DNA from 3 places in the Ectopseudomonas oleovorans genome. Region 1 is predicted to be linked to each of the others. Evidence: riboswitches for the same ligand, from Rfam matches in the RefSeq annotation. Region 1 holds a riboswitch; each other region holds the start of a gene.
What was found. Region 1 has a riboswitch for cobalamin ahead of cobW (cobalamin biosynthesis protein CobW). Riboswitches for the same ligand answer to the same signal wherever they lie in the genome.

Region 1 (6,738 bases):
CAGGGTGGACTTGGCCATACCGCGCGGGCCCTCGATCAGCACGCCGCCGATGGCCGGATCGATGGCCGCCAGGCACAGCGCCAGCTTCAGCGAATCGGCGCCGACCACGGCGGCGAGGGGGAAGTGATGTTCGGTCATGGCTCTGGCCTGTGGATAAACATGGTTCCGACGGTAGCCCGGATAAAATCCGGGAATGGCGGTGCGGGCAATTGGCGATTGCAGCGGATCAGAGGGATTCCTCCCCTCTCCCATTTATGGGAGAGGGGCCGGGGGAGAGGGTTTATCCAGCGACACCGAGCGACCTGAACCACCCTCTCCCCAGCCCTCTCCCGCAAGCGGGAGAGGGAGCACAACCCCCCCGCACTCAAGCGCTTCATGACTCCTCACTATCGAGCAGCAGGTTTTCCAGCGCCTCTCGGTATTCGCCGGGATTCTCCCACAGGCCGCGTTGCTGGGCTTCCAGCAGGCGTTCGAGGATGTCGTTGAGCGCGCCAGGGTTGTGTTGCTGAATAAAGTCGCGGGTATCCCTATCGAGCAGGTAGGCATCGGTGAGCAGCGCGTACTGGTGGTCATCGACCAGTTCGCTGGTGGCGTCGAAGGCGAACAGGTAGTCGATGGTCGCGGCCAGTTCGAAGGCGCCCTTGTAGCCATGGCGCTTCATGCCCGCGATCCACTTGGGGTTGGCGGCGCGAGCACGTACCACGCGATTGAGTTCTTCCTTGAGGCTGCGGATGCGCGGCGTGTCCGGCTGGCTGTTGTCGCCGAAGTAGCTGGCCACCTTGAGCCCGCGCAGGGTTTCCACCGCCGCCAGCATGCCGCCCTGGAACTGGTAGTAGTCGTTGGAGTCGAGGATGTCGTGCTCGCGGTTGTCCTGGTTGTGCAGCACCGCCTGCATCTGCTCCAGGCGGTCGACGAAGCGCTGCCGCGCAGGCAGCCCCTCGGCGCCGCTGCCGTAGGCGTAACCGCCCCAGTTGAGGTAGACCTCAGCGAGATCCGCACGGCTCTGCCACAGGCGTTCCTCGATGGCGTTCTGCACCCCGGCGCCATAGGCGCCCGGCTTGGCGCCGAACACCCGCCAACCGGCCTGCCGCCGCGCTTCGGCTTCATCCAGGCCGCCGTCCTTAAGTGCCAGCGATTCGCGCCAGACCCGCGCCGACAGCGGGTTCATATCTTCCGGCTCATCCAGCTCGATCACTGCCTGCACGGCCTCGTCGAACAGGCGAATCAAATTGCTGAAGGCATCGCGAAAGAAGCCCGACACGCGCAGGGTGACGTCCACCCGAGGCCGACCGAGCTGCTCCAGCGGCAACACCTCGAAGCGCTCGACGCGCTGGCTGCCCGGCTGCCACACCGGCCGCACGCCCATCAGCGCCAGGGCCTGGGCGATATCATCGCCACCGGTGCGCATGGTCGCCGTGCCCCACACCGACAGGCCGAGCTGGCGCAGGTGGTCGCCCTCGTCCTGCAGATGGCGCTCCAGCAGACGATCCGCCGCCTGCACGCCGAGGCGCCAGGCGGTCGGCGTGGGCAGGTGGCGCACGTCGACGGTAAAGAAGTTACGCCCGGTGGGCAGCACATCGAGGCGCCCGCGACTCGGTGCGCCACTCGGCCCAGCGGGCACGAAACGTCCCTCCAGCGCCGCCAGCAAGCCGCCCATCTCGGCGTCGCCACAGGCATCCAGCAAAGGCGCGATATGCTCGGCCAGGCCGTCGAGAATCAGCGCCACCTCGGCGCCGAAGTCGCCGCAGGTCACCCCCGCCAGACGCTGCTCGATCAGTCTCAGCGCCAGCAGCTCCAGGCGCTCACGGGTATCGCCGAAGGTACGCCACAGGCTGTTATCCACAGCCTGCAGCGCCTGTGGACGCGCCCCATCCCAGGGTTGGCCCATGTCGCAATCGAGCGGATCGAGGCCCAGCTCCAGGCCACGGGCCAGCGCGCGCAGCAAGCTGGCATTGGCGCCCTGGCCATCACCACGGGGAATGCGCAGCAGCGCCAGCAGGGTGTCGCGGCGCAGCTGGCCAGTCGGCGACTCACCGAACACATGTAGGCCATCGCGAATCTGCGATTCCTTGAGGTCGCACAAGTAGGCGTCGAGCTGCGGCAACCAGCTGTCGCCGTCATCGTTAAGTTGCAGACCCAGTTCGCGGTCGAGGCTGGCCTCGCGCACCTTGGCCAGAATCTCGCCACGCAGCTCCACGGCTCGGCGCAGGTCGAGCTGGCTGGCGTCATAGTATTCGTCGGCCAGGCGCTCCAGATCGCGTAGCGGGCCATAGCTTTCGGCACGAGTCAGCGGCGGCATCAGGTGGTCGATGATCACTGCCTGGGTGCGTCGCTTGGCCTGCGCGCCCTCGCCCGGATCGTTGACGATAAAGGGATAGACGTTGGGCAGCGGGCCGATCAGCGCCTGCGGCCAGCAGCCCTCGGAGAGGCCGACGCTCTTACCCGGCAGCCACTCCAGATTGCCGTGCTTGCCGACATGGATCAGCGCGTCGGCGACGAACGCCGTGCGCAGCCAGGCGTAGAAGGCGATATAGCCATGCGGCGGCACCAGATCGGGGTCGTGATACACCGCTGCCGGGTCCAGTTGATAACCGCGTGCCGGCTGGATGCCGACGAAGGTCAGGCCGAAGCGCAGGCCAGCGACCATCATCCGCCCGCTGCGGAACATCGGGTCGGCCTGCGGCTCGCCCCAGCGCTCGCGCACCGCCTGCTGGTTGGCCGCCGGCAGGCTGTGGAAAAACTTCAGATAGTCGTCCAACGCCAGGCTTTGCGCACAGGGGCGCGTATCCAGGCCGTCGAGGTCGTTGGTGACACCGCCGAGCAGGCTGTGGACAAGTGCGGTGCCGCTGTCCGGTAGGTTATCCACCGGATAGCCCTGGGACTGCAGGGCGAGGAGGATATTCAGCGCGGCGGCCGGCGTATCCAGGCCGACGCCGTTGCCGATGCGGCCATCGCGAGTCGGGTAGTTGGCCAGGATCAGGCCGATTCGCTTCTGATCGTTGCTTTTGATCGCCAACTGACACCATTTACCTGCCAGTTCAGCGACATAAGCCATGCCCGACTCATGCGCCTGGTAGCACACCACGTCGCTCTGGCTGCGCTCGCTACGCCAGGCCAGCCCCTTGAAGCTGATGGCGGTGCCGATCAGCCGGCCATCCAGCTCGGGCAACACCACATGCATGGCCAGGTCACGCGAGCCCAGGCCCTGAGTGCTGGCCTGCCACTGCGCGTGGTTGTCCAGCGAGCAGATGGCCTGCAGTACCGGGATATCGCGGCGGAAGACCCGCGCCTGCGGCGCCTCGGGGTTGGATAGGGCGAAGCCGGTGGTGTTGATGATCAGCGCGGCGTCGGTGTCATCCAGCCAGGCCTGCACCTGATCCAGGCAGGCAGGTTCCTTGAGGCTGGCCACAGCAATGGGTAGCGGGTTAAGGCCCTGGCCGAACAGGTGCTGGCAGAAGGTATCGACGAAGACGGTGTTCGCCGACTGCACATGGTTGCGATAGAACAGCAGCGCCACCACAGGCGCGTCCGGTCGCCACTGCGCCTGCCAGGCGGCCAGCGTCGCCAGGCTGCACTGCGGGTGATAGAGACCGACACGCGGCAGCGGCTGCGGCTCCTGCCAACTGTCGCCACGCCCCAACCAACGACTGCCGATGCAGCGAAACAGCTGGCGGGCGTTATTCAGCCCGCCCTGGCGCAGGTATTGCCACAGGCGCTGGCTGTCTTCTTCGGCGACGTTGCCAAGGGCATTCAGCTCCGGGTCGGGCTTGTCGTCGCCCGGCACCATGATCACCGTGGCACCGCGCGCACCCAGCTCAACCAGACGCTCGACGCCGTAGCGCCAGTAGCTCACGCCGCCATGCACCGAGATCAGGATGACCTTGGCATGCTGCAGCACCTGCTCGACGTAATAATCCACCGAGGCGTTGTTGCTCAGTTGCGCCGGGCTGGCCAGACGCAGACTGGGGTAGTCGTCCGGCAGTTGCCGGGCGGCTTCGGCTAACAGGGAAAGGTGCGAATCACCCGTGCACAGGATCACCAGATCGGCAGGCGTCTGGCCGAGGTCGGCGATGCTGTCTGCCGGCAGTTGAGCGCCGGGTTGGGTGCGCAGTAAGTGCATCTACGAATCCAAGTACATCGCCCGCAAGCGGGCTCCTACAGGGTGTGTAGGAGCCCGCTTGCGGGCGATCATTATCAAGCCAGCGCCGCCTTCAGCTCGGCTTCGATAGCCGCGCGGTCGAGCTGCTGGCCGATCACCACCAGGCGGCTCAGGCGCGGCTCGTCGGCCTGCCAGGCGCGGTCGAAGTGGCGGTCGAAACGCTGGCCAACGCCCTGCACCAGCAGACGCATGGGTTTGCCAGGGATGGCAGCGAAGCCTTTCACACGCAGGATGCCGTACTTGGCCACAGCGTCCTTCAACGCAGCCAGCAGGCGCGCCTCCTCTGTTTCCGGTAGTTCCACGTGGAACGAGTCGAATTCCTCATGATCGTGGTCTTCGTCTTCATCGTCATGGTGGGTGCGACGGCTGTCGATATGCAGCTCGGTTTCGCTGTTCAGGCCGAGTAGCACGTCCAGCGGCAGTTCGCCGCCGTGCGCCTCGATCACCTTGACTGCCGGCGGCAGCTCTTCGGCCACCTCGGCGCGCACGGCGGCCAGTGCCTCGGCGTCGAGCAGATCGGCCTTGTTGAGGATCACCAGGTCGGCGCTGGCCAACTGGTCGGCGAACAGTTCGTGCAGCGGCGATTCATGATCCAGGTTGGGGTCGAGCTTGCGCTGCTCGTCCACCTGATCGGGGAAGGCGGCGAAGGTGCCGGCGATCACTGCCGGGCTGTCTACCACGGTAATCACCGCATCGACCGTGCAGGCGTTACGGATTTCTGGCCAGTTGAAGGCCTGTACCAGCGGTTTGGGCAGCGCGAGGCCGCTGGTCTCGATGAGGATATGGTCAAGATCGCCACGGCGCGCCACCAGCTCGCGCATCACCGGGAAGAATTCTTCCTGCACGGTGCAGCACAGGCAGCCGTTGGCCAGTTCGAAAACACGGCCATTGGCCTCCTCCTCGCTGCAGCCGATGGAGCATTGCTTGAGGATTTCGCCATCGATGCCAAGCTCGCCGAACTCGTTGACGATCACCGCGATACGACGGCCGCCGGCATTGGCCAGCAGGTGACGCAGCAGAGTGGTTTTGCCGGCACCGAGAAAACCGGTGACGATGGTGACAGGCAGTTTGGCGAGGGTTTTCATGGCGGGCCCCGTGGCGTCGGTAAGTTCGGCGGACGGGTACGCGCAGGCGAGCACGCAAGGGCGTGCTGGCCGCGTCGGATCACCCCGTCCGAGCAAGTGGCTAGTCAGTCGAGGCAGGTCTCCTGGCTCACGGCTTGCGCTACGCGCATCCCTTCACCTTCCCGCCGGTTGGCAGTGGTCTAACGAAGGGCATAACCGTTTACAGTTGCGGGGGCAGCCAGGGCATCACCCTGTTCCCTCTTAGCTCCCCGGCGCCATGCCGGGAAGAACCTCGAAAGCGAGAAGGCTACGCAGGCCGCAGCGGCCGGTCAATCGCGGTTGACCGTTGGCAGGTGCCATGATGAGCTACGCCACCGCACAGCCCGAACATCACTCATGTTGCCGACCCCCTCAGATCGCCTATCCGCCTCAACGACACTGGTCGTCGCCGGGTTGGGGTGCCGCCGTGGCTGCAGCCAGGACGAGCTGCTCGACCTGCTTATCCACAGCCTGGCTTTGCATGAGTTGACGGTGAACAACCTCGCCGCCCTGGCCAGCATCGCTCACAAGCGCGACGAAGCCGGCCTGCACGGCCTGGCCGAGCACCTGGCCCTGGAGCTGGTGTTCTTCGCACCCGAGCAACTGAGCACCTATCAAGCCATGACCGCCGGCAGTGCATTGACTCAAGCAGCCACAGGCAGTCCCGCCGTAGCGGAGCCTTGTGCCTTGGCATTGGCAGCGCGCCTGGGCACATCGCCCTGCCTGCTCGGAGAGAAAACCCGCAGCGCCAGCGCCACCTGTGCACTGGCCACCTTCGATAGAGAACCTGCATGACTGTCTACTTTATCGGTGCCGGCCCCGGCGATCCTGAACTGATCACCGTCAAGGGCCAGCGACTTATCCACAGCTGCCCGGTGATTCTCTATGCCGGCTCGCTGGTGCCCGAAGCCGTGCTGCAGGGTCACAGCGCCGAGCAGGTAGTCAACACCGCCGAGCTGCACCTGGGCGAGATCATCACGCTGCTACGCCAGGCCCATGAACGCGGCCTGGACGTGGCCCGCGTGCACTCGGGCGACCCGTCGCTATACGGCGCCACTGGCGAACAGATTCGCGAACTGCGCACGCTCGGCATTCCCTTCGAGATCATTCCCGGGGTCACTGCCACCGCTGCCTGTGCGGCGTTGCTGGAATCCGAGCTGACCCTACCCGGCATTGCTCAGACGGTGATCCTCACCCGCTACGGCACCTCCTCGCCGATGCCCGAGGGCGAGCAACTACACGACCTGGCGCGACACCGCGCAACCCTGGCCATCCACCTCGGTGTGCGCCATCTACCGGCCATCGTCGAAGAACTGCTGCCGCACTATGGCGCCGACTGCCCCATCGCGGTTATCCACAGGGCGAGCTGGCCGGATCAGGACTGGGTGCTGGGCACACTGAGCGATATCGAAGAAAGGGTCGCCGCCAAAGACTTCCGCCGCACGGCGCTGATCCTGGTCGGCCGCGTGCTCGATC
Region 2 (6,738 bases), on a different contig from region 1:
TGGTGTTGGAGGGTGGCGCGCCCGCCGAAGCATTGCTCGGCATGAGCTTCATGGGGCGGGTGGGCTGGCGCGAAGAACAAGGCATGCTGGTGCTCGAATCCAAGCTTTGAGGTTGCCATTGACCGTTTCGATACTGATGATCGGCAATTCTGACTGACCCGCCAGCGGGGGCTGCTGATACAATGCCGGCCCTGTTTCGTACTCATTGCCAGGAGCATCCGGTGTCCGTCGTGTTCGTCGCCGCCTCCCAACTGCCCACGCCCTTCGGTGTGTTCACCATGCACGGTTTTCTCGATGAGGCTACCGGCAAGGAACATGTCGCCCTGACTTTCGGCAACGTCGCCGACGGTGCACCGGTGCTGGGGCGTCTGCACTCCGAATGCCTGACCGGCGACGCGCTGTTCAGCCTGCGTTGCGACTGTGGTGCCCAACTGCAGGCTGCGCTGCAGGCCATCGCCAACGAAGGTCGCGGCGTGCTGCTGTATCTGCGTCAGGAGGGCCGGGGCATTGGTCTGCTGAACAAGATCCGCGCCTATGAGCTGCAGGACGGTGGCGCCGATACCGTGGAAGCCAACGAGCGCCTGGGTTTCGGTGCTGACCAGCGTGACTACGCCATCTGCCTGCCGATGCTCGAGCATCTGGGCATCGACAGCCTCAAGCTGATGACCAATAACCCGCGCAAGGTCAAGGCGCTGGGCGACATGGGCATCGCCGTGGATCACCGTGTGCCGTTGCAGATTGCACACAACCCCTACAACAAGCGCTACCTCGCCACCAAGGCCGGCAAACTCGGTCATATGCTGGGCAACCAGCATCAGGGTGAGACCGAGGAGCGCCTGTGACCCGAGGCCAGGTAAAGCGGCGTCTTGCGCTGGCCTGGTGGCGTCAACTGGGCGTGGCGCTGGCGCCCTTGTTCATGTTCAACCTGCTGTTCGGCGGTGGCGGGCACACGGTCATGAGCATGCCGATGTTCATTGCCGGCCTGGCCTCGATGTTCGTCAGCCTGCCGCTGTTCTCTGCCTACAAGCACGCCCTTATCGCCACCCAGAAAGCCCTCGATAGTGACGAGGAACCCGCCGCCTGGCTGGAGTTGGATCGTGTGCGTCTGCGCGCCCTGCTTGGGGCTGCGCTGCCTGCGTGGATCGCCGCGTTGGCAGTCCTTGCTGGCCTCGAGGCGATCCCGTTGGTACTGCTGGCGCTGTCGTCCATCGTGCTACACAGCCTCTACCGCATACCTCGCCAGTTGGGTTGATGCGCACGCTGCTGCTCGCGCTTTGCCTGCTGGCGTTGCCGCTGTCAGCTGCCGAGCGTGTGATCAGCCTGGCACCCTCGCTCAGTGAAATCATGCTCGACCTGGATGCTGCTGACCTGCTGGTCGGCGTGCTCGAAGGCGATGAGCGTCCCGCCGCGCTGGCGCACCTGCCCACTGTTGGTCGTTATGGTCAGCTGGAATTCGAGCGACTGCTGCAACTGGAACCGGATCTGATCCTTATCGCACCCGGTAGCGTGCCGCCGGCGCAACAAGCGCAGTTGCAGCGTTTCGGTATCGACCTGCTGATCGTCGAGCCGCAGCGCCTTGACCAACTCGGCGAGGCCTTCGTGCGTATTGGTGAGCGAGTGGGCCGGGCGGAGCAGGGTGAGCGGCTGGCTGACGAGTTTCGGGCTCAGTTGCAGGCGCTGCGCCAGCACTACCGGCGTGAGCAGCCCCTGACGGTGTTCTATCAGATCTGGTACCAGCCGCTTTACACCATCGGTGGCGAACAACTGATCGGCGATGCCCTGCAGGTGTGTGGCGCGCGCAATCTGTTCGAGGACCTGCCGCAGCCGGCGCCGCAGATCAGCGTCGAGGCGGTACTGGCGCGTGATCCCGATGTGATTCTCGGCGGCAGCAATGCCGAGCTGAGCGCCTGGCAGGCCTGGCCGCAGTTGCATGCGGTGCGCCGGGGGCAGGTATGGGCAGTGCCGGACAAGGGCCTGGAAAGGCCCAGTCGGCAGATGCTGGGCGCCATCGAGCAGTTATGTGAGCGGATGGCGGTTGCGCGGTAGCCCCTTCAGGCGGTGCGCCGTGCGCACCAAGGTCAGAGTTGCGGCGTCCAGGTGACGGCGAACAGCGCGGTACGCCCGGCGCTGTTGTAGCCGAAACGGCCATTGGGTGTGCTGTAGGTCGCTTCTGCGTAATCCTTGTCCAGCAGATTATCCAGCTTCAGGCTCAGCCCCAGTTCCTCATTGGCCTGCCAGGCGGCGCGGAGGCTGAGCAGGCCATAGCCGCTCATCTCGATGTCGTTGTCGGCATCATCATAGCGACCACTGATCGCACGCCAGCCTGCGCCCACCGACACATCGCCAAAGCGGCGGTCGAGATCCAGGCTCAGCGTGCGTTTGGCCCGGCGCAGCAGGGTATGGCCGCTGTCGCGGTCACGCGGGTCGATCAGGGCTAGAGCGAGATTGCCCTGCCAGCCGAACAGCTCCTGCTGCACGGCGGCCTCGAAGCCATTGATCCGCGCAGTCTGGATGTTCTGTGGAATGAAGCTTTCGTCGAAGACGATGGCATCTTCGATTTCGGTTCGATACACGGAAGCCTGCAACGATCCTGTGTCGCTGTAGCGGCTGCGCCATTGCAGCTCGTAGCTCTTGGAGCGCTCGGCTTGCAGGTCGGGGTTGCCGTACGACTGATCGTAGAGATCATTGAAAGTTGGCGCTCTGAAACCTTCGCTGTACGACAGGATCAGGTCGTTGGCCCTGTTCAGGGGCAGGGTCAGCGCCGCGTTCCAGGTGTTCTCGCTGCCGAACTGCTGGTTATCGTCGTGGCGCAGTCCCAGCTCGGTCGAGAATGTATCGCCGCTGTAGCGGTGTTGGACGAAAGCCGCGCGGTTCCAGCGTGAATCCTCCGCGAAGTCTGCGCTGCTGTGCAGGCGATCCTCGTACCAGTCGGCGCCAGCCAGAATTTGCTGGTGGTCGGTGAGGGTCAGGGTATTTACCCAGCTCGCCGAGTCGCGATAGGTGGTATAGGTAAAGAATGAATCGGTTGACGCCAGCGGCGAGTCATCACCCGTGTCGCGCTGGTCTTTACTGTGACCCATTTCCAGGCGGCTGCTCCAGCGGTCGTTGAGGCGGCCGTCGATGAACCCGGAAAGGCTGCTGACCTGAAAGTCCGTTGTCGGTAGCAGGCCGGTAAAAACATCGTCGTATTCAACCTGCCCGCGCTGATCGAGAGCACTAAAGCCCACCTGCAGATCGTCATTGAAACTGTGCGACAGATTCAGGCTGAGCGAGCGGTTGCGATAGGCGTCATCGTCGCTGTTGGCGCCTAAACCGTCGCGGGTGGCGTCGATGCCGGCCGTCTCGTCCAACGCTGCGCTGAGGTTAAAGCGCGTACGTTCGTCACCACCGGCGAGACCAAGGCTGCGCTGGTACGTGCTGTCGCTGCCTGCCGCCAGGCGCGCGTAAGGCTTGAGGCCGCGGCCATCGCCCTGACGAGTGAAAATCTGAATCACCCCGCCAATGGCGTCGGAGCCATACAGCGCCGAACGCGCGCCACGTACCACTTCGATACGCTCGATCTGCTCGGGGGCGAGAAACTCCAGGCTGCTGGTGCCGCTTGAGGCCGCCGCGATACGTTGCCCGTCGACCAGGACCAGGGTTTGTGCCGTGCTGGTGCCGCGCAGGAACACACCCGTCTGGCTGCCAGCACCGCCAGTGCGGACGACGCTGAGGCCGGGCACGCGCTCCAGCAACTCGGCGACGCTACTGACCTGCAGACGTTCGATGTCGTCCCGCTCGAACACCGTGGTGGCGGCGGTGGCCCGCGCTTGCGGTTCGGCCAGGCGCCCGGAGGTGACGACCAGCGGCTCGGCCACGTAGGGCTCGGCGGCCAGCGAGAGACCTGGCATGACGGCGATGGCCAGAGCCAGACGGGACAGTTTCATTCTCTTTCCTCAACGGTCGGCAGACGGTCGAGGAGGGCAGGCGCAAGCGCAGGACGGCGCTTGACCGTGCTGCCCTCCGCAACACCGGTCGCACCGCCTGGGCCGGTCTCCGGGCTCTCGACCCAGGTCCGCCTTCTCAGGCTTGGCCCAGTGGCTGTTGGACGTGGCGCAAGCTCAGCACTTGCAGTCGATTACCGTTGCGGGGGCAGCGCCGGATTTACACCGACTTCCCGTTTAACGCCGCTTGCGCAGCGCACCCTGGCGGAACATGAATGGCGCGCACCTTAGTGCGCACGCATATGAATGACAAGCAAGCGCCGCTCATTCAGCGATGAGCGGGCTTCATGCTCAGGCCTGAAGCAAACTCAGACGCTCACGTACCGCGCGTTCGATCCCTGCTTCGTCGAGGCCGCACTCGGCGAGCATCTGGCTCGGCTTGGCGTGCTCGACGTAGTAGTCGGGCAGGCCCAGGTGCAGCATCGGCAGCTGGATGTTCTCGGCGGCGAAGAATTCGCTGACCGCGCTACCGGCGCCGCCCATGATGCTGTTTTCTTCGATGGTCACCAGCAGCTCGTGGCTGCCTGCCAGCTCGCGCAGCAGCGCTTCGTCCAGCGGCTTGACGAAGCGCATGTCGACCACCGTGGCATCCAGGGTTTCACCGACGCGCAGGGCTTCGGCCAGTTGCACGCCGAAGGCCAGCAGGGCGACGCCCTTGCCCTGGCGGCGCACCACCGCCTTGCCAATTTCCAGCGGCTCCAGGCCGGCATCGAGCGCTGCATTGGGGCCGGTGCCACGCGGGTAGCGCACCGCTGCCGGGCCGTCGAACAGGTGGCCGGTGGTGAGCATGCGGCGCATCTCGTTCTCGTCGCTCGGCGTCATCACCAGCATGCCGGGGATGCAGCGCAGGTAAGACAGGTCGAAGCTGCCTGCATGGGTCGGACCGTCTTCGCCGACCAGGCCGGCGCGGTCGATGGCGAACAGCACATCGAGGTGCTGCACGGCGACGTCGTGGATCAACTGGTCATAGGCGCGCTGGAGGAAGGTGGAGTAGATCGCCACCACCGGCTTGGCACCTTCGCAGGCCATGCCGGCGGCGAGGGTGACGGCGTGCTGCTCGGCAATGGCGACGTCGAAGTAGCGCTCGGGGAAGCGCTCGCTGAACGCCACCAGATCCGAGCCTTCCTTCATCGCCGGAGTGATGCCGACCAGGCGAGCGTCCTGCTCGGCCATGTCGCACAGCCACTGGCCGAACACGTTGGAGTATTTCGGGCCGCTTGGTTTCTTCGGTGCGGCGACCGGGGTCACCGGTTCCAGCTTGGTGATGGCGTGATAGCCGATGGGGTCAGCCTCGGCCGGGGCGAAACCCTTGCCCTTCTTGGTCACCACATGCAGGAACTGCGGGCCGTCGAGGTCGCGCATATTGCGCAGGGTGGTCACCAGGGTGGGCAGGTCGTGGCCGTCGATCGGGCCGACGTAGTTCCAGCCCAATTCTTCGAACAGGGTGCCGGGCACCAGCATGCCCTTGGCGTGTTCCTCGACCTTGCGCGCGATTTCCCAGGCGCCGGGCAGGCGCGAGAGGATCTTCTTGCTGCCCTCGCGCATGCTGGCGTAGGTGCGGCTGGAGATGATCTTGGCCAGGTAGTTGGACAGGCCGCCGACATTCTTGGAGATCGACATGTCGTTGTCGTTGAGGATCACCAGCATGTTGGCGTTGACGTCGGTGGCGTGGTTGAGCGCCTCGAAGGCCATGCCGGCGGTCAGGGCGCCGTCGCCGATCACCGCCACGCTCTTGCGCTTCTCGCCCTTGAGACGGGCCGCGATGGCCATGCCCAGCGCCGCGCTGATGCTGGTGCTGGAGTGGCCGACGCCGAAGGTGTCGTACTCGCTCTCGCTGCGTCGCGGGAAGGCGGCCAGGCCGTCCTTCTGGCGCAGCGTACCCATGCGTTCGCGACGACCGGTGAGGATCTTGTGCGGGTAGGCCTGGTGGCCGACGTCCCACACCAGGCGGTCATCGGGGGTGTCGAAGACGTAGTGCAGGGCGATGGTCAGCTCGATCACACCGAGCCCGGCACCGAAGTGCCCGCCGCTCTGGCCAACGCTGTAGAGCAGGTATTGGCGCAGTTCGTCAGCGAGGGTTTCCAGGTCCGCTTCGGCCAGGCGGCGCAGTTCGTCGGGCGTGTTGGCGCTGTCGAGCAGCGGCGTCAACGGGCGCTCGCGGGGGATCTCGTGGAAAGTGGTCGGCATCAGACGAATCGTTATAGGTGTAAAAGATGCGGCAGTTTACCTGATGCCGGGAAAACAGCCCAATCTGCTGACCACATCGGCGTTACCGGTAGTTTCGTGCGAGGAAATCCAGCAGCAGGGCGCTGACCCGTGCGCCGCATTCGGCCTGCAGCCAGTGGCCGGCGCCGGGCAGGTCGTGGCGTTCCAGGTGCGGCACCTTGTCGCCCATGCGCTTGAGCGCTGGCGCCTCGAAGCGGCCGACCGGGTCGTTTTCCCCGAGCAGGAACAGCGTCGGCTGCTCCACCTGCAGCCCGGCCAGATGCTCGGTGCTTTGCCAGTTGCGTTCGAAGTTGCGGTACCAGTTCAGTGCGCCGCGAAAACCGTGGCGCTCGAAGGTGCGCAGGTAGTGGGCGAACATCGCCTCGCTGCACCAGGCCGGCAGTGGCAGGTCGTCCGGCATGCCGTCGAACAGTCGCGCCTTGGCTGGTTTGTCCGTTGCCAGCAGGGCATCGCCGAGGCCGCCGAGCAGCAGGCGCAGGCTGCGGCCGATGTCCTCGTCCAGTTCGGCCTCGGCCACGCCCGGCTGCTG
Region 3 (6,738 bases), on a different contig from region 1:
CACCTGCCTGCTGGACAAGCAGGTTGATGGTTTCGGTGAGCTGTTCCGGCAGATCTCCGTGGCCGATATCGGCACGTCCACCATCCAGTCGCGTGCGCTGGCCGGTCTGGCCAACAGCACCCTGGTGTGCTGCCTGCCGGGTTCGACCAACGCCTGCCGCACTGCCTGGGACGGCATCCTCGGTGAGCAACTGGATGCGCGCCATCGTCCCTGCAACTTCGTGCCGCATCTGAAGCAGGTGGGCGCCTGCGAGACGCACGGATGAGTGGTTGCGATCATCCCGGACTGTTGCCTATGGAGGCGGCGCTGGAGCGCCTGCTGGCTTTGGCAGAGGCGGCGCCCATCGAGCAGAACGAGCTGGTTGCTCTGGCCGAGGCCGATGGACGGGTGCTGGCCGAGCCACTGATTGCGGCGCTGGATTTGCCGCCATGGGCCAACAGCGCCATGGACGGTTATGCGCTGCGCCTGGCTGATTGGAGCGGCCAGCCTCTGCCGGTCAGTCAGCGTATTCAGGCCGGGACTGCGCCTGTGTCGCTGGAGCCGGGTACCTGTGCGCGCATCTTCACCGGTGCGCCGCTGCCGGCAGGTGCCGATACCGTCGAAATGCAGGAGAACGTCGAGCTGGATGAGGCGGGGCGGGTGCATTTCCGTGAGCCACTGAAAATTGGCCAGAACGTTCGAGCTCAAGGTCAGGAAACCCGCGTCGGCGAAGGTGTGTTGCCAGCCGGTACGCGCCTGGGGCCTATCGAGCTAGGGTTGGCGGCGTCTTTGGGGGCGGCGCAGCTTTCGGTGCGCCGGCGTCTGCGCGTTGCGGTGCTGTCTACTGGCGACGAACTGGTAGAGCCGGGTCAGGCGCTTGGCCCGGGGCAGATCTACAACAGCAATCGGCGTCTGCTGATTGCCTGGTTGCAGCGGCTGGGCTGCAGCGTTGTGGATGCGGGCATCTTGCCCGATGATCTGCAGCGTACCCGCGAAGCGCTGGGGGCCTTGGGCGAGGTCGATCTGATTCTCTCCACGGGTGGCGTTTCGGTGGGGGAGGCGGATTTTCTCGGCATAGCCCTGCGCGAGGCGGGCGAACTGGCGCTGTGGAAATTGGCGATCAAGCCAGGTAAACCGCTGACCTTCGGCCACTATCAGGGCGTTCCGGTAATAGGTTTGCCGGGCAACCCGGCCTCGACACTGGTCACCTTCGGACTGCTGGCGCGTCCTTACATGTTGCGTCGTCTTGGGGTGCAGCGGGTCGAACCACTGGGCTTCGCGGTGCCGGCAGGTTTTACCTGGGCTAAGCCGGGTATGCGCCGTGAGTACCTGCGCGCGCGTCTGGAGCATGGGCGCGTGGTGCCCTATGCCAATCAGAGTTCCGGCGTTTTGCGCAGCGCCGCCTGGGCCGAAGGGCTGGCCGAGGTCATGGAAGGCAGTACGCTGGCCGAGGGAGATATGCTGCGTTTCATTCCGCTCAGCGAGATTCTCGGCTAGGTTTCCGAGTCGCCCGACCATGCAGATGGTTGGGCGCTTTAGATGAAATGGCGAGACCACTGAGTCACAATTCTGTCGATAGAATTTGCAAATTAGCGTTATAGAAGGCATAGTCGCGGACTTGTTAAATTCACTCGACACGGTCGTGCCCATGCTAAAACGCTTCGCACCCCTCGTGCCTATTGCACTCACAGTCTTTCTCGCTGCCTGTGCCGGCCATGCGCCGCAGACGCAACCGCAGCAACCGATCAGCGATGCAGCAGTCGAACCTGTGACTCGCCTGATGATCGAGCAGGATGAACCTGCCGATGATGAGATCAACGCGCTGATCGACGATCAACCCTATGAAATGCCGCAACTGGCCGACAGCCTGCTCGATCTCGGGCGTTCGCTGATCGGTACCCGTTATCGCTACGGCGGTAGCTCGGTACAGTCAGGTTTTGATTGCAGCGGTTTTATCGGCTACCTGTTCCGCGAGGAAGTCGGCCTGGAACTGCCGCGTTCCACGCGTGAGCTGATCAACCTCGATGCGCCGAAGGTGGCGCGCGCCGATCTGGAACCGGGTGATCTGATCCTGTTCAATGATCGTGGTCGTGGTCGCGTCAGTCATGCCGGCATCTACCTGGGTGATGATCAGTTCATCCACTCCAGCAGCAGCCGCAGCGGTGGTGTGCGCATCGATAGCCTGGATGACAGTTACTGGAATCGCAGCTACCTGCAAGCCAAGCGCGTACTGGCGCTGGCGCCAGTGGACGATCAAGTCGCAGCCAGGCGTCATCCCTGATGTTTCACGGCGTAACCCCAGGGTTGCGCCGTTCGTCGTGTCTCGGGCAGAGTAGGGCGCATTCAGGCTCAGGATCGCCTCGCTTATGCCCGTCACGACCCGTGTCGCTGTAATTTCTCTTGTTCTGCTACTGAGTGCCTGTAGCAGTCGCGCCCCTTCTCCTCAGCCTGCCTACACGCCGCCAATTGCTTCTTCGTCCTATCAGGGCGGTGCCGAAGATGTGCTGTTTCGCGCGCTTGGCCTGGTTGGAACACCCTATCGCTACGGTGGTAATACACCGGATGGCGGTTTCGACTGCAGTGGCCTGATCGGCTATGTCTATCGTGATGCCGCTGGCATCAGCCTGCCGCGTTCTACTCGTGAGCTGAGTGCGATGCGTACGCCAGATGTTCGTCGTGACGCCCTGCAAAGTGGTGATCTGGTGTTCTTCGCCACCAATGGCGGGCGCGCTGTCAGTCATGCCGGTATCTATGTGGGGGATGGGCGTTTCGTGCATGCGCCGTCCAGTGGTGGCACGGTTCGTCTGGACAGCCTCGATAACGTCTACTGGCAGCGTGTCTATCTCGACGCCAAGCGTGTTATCACTCCAGAGCTTGCTCGCAACCCCTGAGCTTTCGTTTATGGCCGACCCCATTCGCCTGCCGCCTCAACCTGAGGCCTGCGAGTTTTGTGCACGGCCTGTGGCCTTGACCCGCCATCACCTGATTCCCAAGTCACTACACGACAAGGCTTACGTACAGAGGCGGTATCCTCGTCAGGAACGAATTACCGCCACGCTGTGGCTCTGCCGTGCTTGTCATAACCAGATCCACCGGCTGTTCAGTGAAAAGGAGCTGGCGCTGACCTTCAACAGTCGCGAGGCCTTGTTGGGAGATGAGCGCCTGCGTACCTTCGTCGAGTGGCTGGCGAACAAACCGCCAGGTTTCACACCCAGGCATTGAGTGGCGTTGGCGTTGACGCGCAGGGCTGCCAGCCTCTACCCTGCGCGCCTTGCTTCAGGTGCCCCGAGTCGCTGTGAGTGGCGGCCAAGGGGTGAAACAGGGAAGCCGGTTCCAATGCCGGCGCTGCCCCCGCAACGGTAGGTGAGTCAAACGCTGCTTAAGCAGACCGTGTGAAAACGTAGCGAGCGAAGGTCAGGCAAGGCAAAAACAGGCGAAAAATGGTCGGAGTCGCGCTCGACTTTACGAGCTGTAAATGAGCATTTTGATCGGACTCGCGCACGAGACTGTTTTTAACGCCGCATGGCCGAGCGCAGTAGTTTTCACGCAGTCTGCAAAGCCACTGTGCTATGCACGGGAAGGCGCGGCGTCGAACCCATGGTTCGCTCACAAGCCCGGAGACCGGCCTGTCGCAGTTTCACGGCATCGCGGAGGGCGCTGTCCGGCTAACGCTCCGGTTTGACCGGGGTGTTCGTGTTTTTTCGTCTTCCGCTCGCCTGACCAGCCATTGGCGCCTGGATGAGTGCGTGCGGATCATCGCGATTCTTCCTCATTGCCGTTCGTACTGTTCGATGAACAGGCGGCGCGGGTGCCTGACGTACAGGAGCACAGCATGAGCGAATCGACCGACCGCGATGCCCGCCACAAGGCGCGCATGCAACGCAAGAAAGCCCTGATCGACGAAAAGATCGCCCAGGCCCAGGATGAATACGGCCTGCTGCTGGTGCACAGCGGCAATGGCAAGGGCAAGAGCAGCAGCGCCTTCGGCATGGTCGCGCGCGCCCTGGGTCATGGCATCAAGGTCGGCGTGGTGCAGTTCATCAAGGGTGCGGCCAGCACCGGTGAAGAAACCTTCTTCCGCCGTTTTCCCGAGGAAGTCAGCTATCACGTGATGGGCGAAGGCTTCACCTGGGAAACCCAGGATCGCCAGCGTGATATCGCCAAGGCTCAGCAAGCCTGGGCGGTGGCCCAGCGCCTGCTCAGTGATGAGTCGGTCGGCCTGGTGCTGCTGGACGAGCTGAACATAGCCCTCAAGCATGGCTACCTCGAACTGGACGCGGTGCTGGCCGATATCGAAGCCCGGCCGCTGTTGCAGCATGTGGTGGTGACCGGGCGCGGCGCCTTGCCTGGGATGATCGAGGCGGCTGACACCGTCACCGACATGAGCATGGTCAAGCACGCATTCAAGTCCGGGGTAAAAGCACAGAAGGGCATCGAATTCTGATGACCACACGTCACTGTCCGGCACTATTGATCGCCGCACCAGCTTCCGGTCAGGGTAAGACCACCGTCACCGCCGCGCTGGCGCGCCTGCATACGCGTCAGGGGCGGCGGGTTCGGGTGTTCAAATGCGGCCCGGACTTTCTCGATCCGATGATCCACGCCCGCGCCAGTGGCGCGCCGGTGTATCAGCTCGATCTGGCCATGGTCGGTGAGGCGGAAAGTCGCCGACTGCTGTGGCAGGCCGCCGGCGAGGCGGACCTGATCCTGATCGAAGGGGTGATGGGCCTGTTCGACGGCAAACCCTCGGCGGCCGATCTGGCACGCCACTTTGGCGTGCCGGTGCTGGGGGTGATCGACGGTGCGGCGATGGCGCAGACCTTCGGCGCCCTGGCCCACGGGCTTGCCACCTTCCAGCCTAACTTGCCCTTTGCCGGGGTGCTCGGTAACCGCGTTGCCAGCACGCGCCACGGCGATATCCTGCGTGATGCGCTGCCAGCGAGCATTCGCTGGTTTGGCGCCTTGCCGCGTAGCGCCGCGGTGGAGTTGCCCAGCCGCCATCTGGGGCTGGTGCAGGCCGGCGAGTTGGCCGATCTGGATGCACGCCTGGACGCCGCGGCCGATGCGCTGGCGGCCAGTGCCAACGTCGACCTGCCGCCTGCGGTGAGCTTCGCCGCGCCGCAGTTCGATGAGCTGGCGCCGCTGTTGGCTGGGGTACGCATCGGCGTGGCGCGCGACGCGGCGTTCGCCTTTCTCTATCAGGCCAATCTCGATCTGTTGCAGGCGCTCGGCGCTGAGCTGCATTACTTCTCACCGCTCGCTGATCGTGAGCTGCCGCAGGTGGACAGCCTTTATCTGCCGGGCGGTTATCCGGAGCTGTACCTGGCCGAGCTGGAGGGCAACCAGCCCATGGCCGCGGCGATTCGTGCTCATCACCAGGCCGGCAAACCCTTGCTCGCCGAATGTGGCGGCATGCTCTATCTGCTTGATGAACTGCGCGACAAGCAAGGTGCCAGCGGGCGCATGCTCGGCCTGCTGGCGGGCAGCGCCGCCTTGCAGCCACGGCTGACCGCCCTGGCCTTGCAGCAGGTGACGCTGCCCGAAGGCGAGCTACGTGGCCACAGTTACCATCACTCGCGGCTGGAAAGTCCCTTGCAGCCTCTGGCGCTCGGTCGCTGCCCGAACGGCAAGCCGGTGGCTGAGGCGGTTTATCGCCTGAGGCGACTCACGGCCAGCTATATCCACTTCTACCTGCCGTCCAACCCGGAGGCGGCCGCCGCGCTGTTACGTCCATGAGCGAGCATGCCTTCAGCCATGAGGAGCGCGCGGCGGTGTATCGCGCCATCGCCGAGCGCCGCGATATGCGTCATTTCAGCGGCGGCGAGGTGCCAGCCGAGGTCCTGGCGCGGCTGCTCGAAGCCGCCCACCACGCGCCGAGCGTTGGCCTTATGCAGCCTTGGCGCTTTGTGCGCGTCAGTGACCCGCAACTGCGTGAGTCCATTCATGAGCTGGTGGAGGCCGAGCGGGTGCGCACTGCCGAGGCCCTCGGCGAGCGCAGTGACGAGTTCATGCGGCTGAAGGTCGAAGGTATTCGCGACTGCGCCGAGCTACTGGCGGTGGCGCTGATGGAGGGCCGCGACGCGCATGTCTTTGGACGACGCACCCTGCCGGAAATGGATATGGCCTCGGTGGCCTGCGCCATTCAGAATCTGTGGCTGGCTGCGCGTGCCGAAGGGCTCGGGCTCGGTTGGGTATCGTTGTTCGACCCCGAAGCGGTGGCCGCATTGTTGGGCATGCCGGCCGGTAGCAAGCCGGTAGCGCTGCTGTGCCTGGGGCCGGTTCAGGCCTTTTACGAAAAGCCGATGCTGGTGGAGGAGGGTTGGGCCACGCCCCGACCGCTATCGGAGTTGTTGTTCGAGAATCGATGGGGATCATCTGGTGAGTGAACGATGAGCCTGGCGCTGATCACCTGCGTCGGCGTGGCGCTGGACGCCGTGCTGGGCGAGCCCAGGCGCGCGCATCCGCTGGTCGCCTTCGGTCGCCTGGCAGGGCGCCTGGAGCAGCGCTTCAACCCGGCCGGTGGCGGCTGGCGCAGCCATGGCGTAACGGCCTGGTGCCTGGCGGTGCTGCCGCTGACCCTGCTTACCTGGCTGTTGGTGCACCTGACCTCGCTTGGCTGGGCGGTGGAGATCTTCGCTCTGTACTTCGCCCTTGGCCTGCGCAGCCTGTACGAGCATGCGCAGCCGGTGGCCCGCGCGCTGCGTCTGGGTGATCTGCGGCTTGCGCGTGAGCGCGTCGGCTGGATGGTCAGCCGTAATA

Region 2: linked by a shared signal. The riboswitch ahead of N5J71_RS06725 (TonB-dependent receptor domain-containing protein) and the one ahead of cobW (cobalamin biosynthesis protein CobW) in region 1 are both predicted to bind cobalamin.
Region 3: linked by a shared signal. The riboswitch ahead of cobO (cob(I)yrinic acid a,c-diamide adenosyltransferase) and the one ahead of cobW (cobalamin biosynthesis protein CobW) in region 1 are both predicted to bind cobalamin.

What each region holds. Positions count from the first base shown of each region.
Region 1 is NZ_JAOCLK010000024.1:62,751-69,488, forward strand. It holds gene N5J71_RS13700 (magnesium chelatase ATPase subunit I) at 1-138, opposite strand, end outside; gene cobN (cobaltochelatase subunit CobN) at 374-4,120, opposite strand; gene cobW (cobalamin biosynthesis protein CobW) at 4,195-5,244, opposite strand; cobalamin riboswitch at 5,340-5,533, opposite strand; gene N5J71_RS13715 (cobalamin biosynthesis protein) at 5,620-6,057, shown strand; gene cobM (precorrin-4 C(11)-methyltransferase) at 6,054-6,738, shown strand, end outside.
Region 2 is NZ_JAOCLK010000009.1:50,876-57,613, reverse strand. It holds gene N5J71_RS06745 (TIGR02281 family clan AA aspartic protease) at 1-110, shown strand, start outside; gene ribA (GTP cyclohydrolase II) at 222-842, shown strand; gene N5J71_RS06735 (MFS transporter) at 839-1,252, shown strand; gene N5J71_RS06730 (cobalamin-binding protein) at 1,252-2,046, shown strand; gene N5J71_RS06725 (TonB-dependent receptor domain-containing protein) at 2,079-3,926, opposite strand; cobalamin riboswitch at 4,010-4,202, opposite strand; gene dxs (1-deoxy-D-xylulose-5-phosphate synthase) at 4,275-6,170, opposite strand; gene N5J71_RS06715 (alpha/beta fold hydrolase) at 6,253-6,738, opposite strand, start outside.
Region 3 is NZ_JAOCLK010000012.1:63,300-70,037, reverse strand. It holds gene moaB (molybdenum cofactor biosynthesis protein B) at 1-265, shown strand, start outside; gene N5J71_RS08695 (molybdopterin molybdotransferase MoeA) at 262-1,476, shown strand; gene N5J71_RS08690 (C40 family peptidase) at 1,628-2,260, shown strand; gene N5J71_RS08685 (NlpC/P60 family protein) at 2,346-2,870, shown strand; gene N5J71_RS08680 (hypothetical protein) at 2,881-3,201, shown strand; cobalamin riboswitch at 3,241-3,376, shown strand; gene cobO (cob(I)yrinic acid a,c-diamide adenosyltransferase) at 3,812-4,423, shown strand; gene N5J71_RS08670 (cobyrinic acid a,c-diamide synthase CobB) at 4,423-5,715, shown strand; gene bluB (5,6-dimethylbenzimidazole synthase) at 5,712-6,365, shown strand; gene cbiB (adenosylcobinamide-phosphate synthase CbiB) at 6,369-6,738, shown strand, end outside.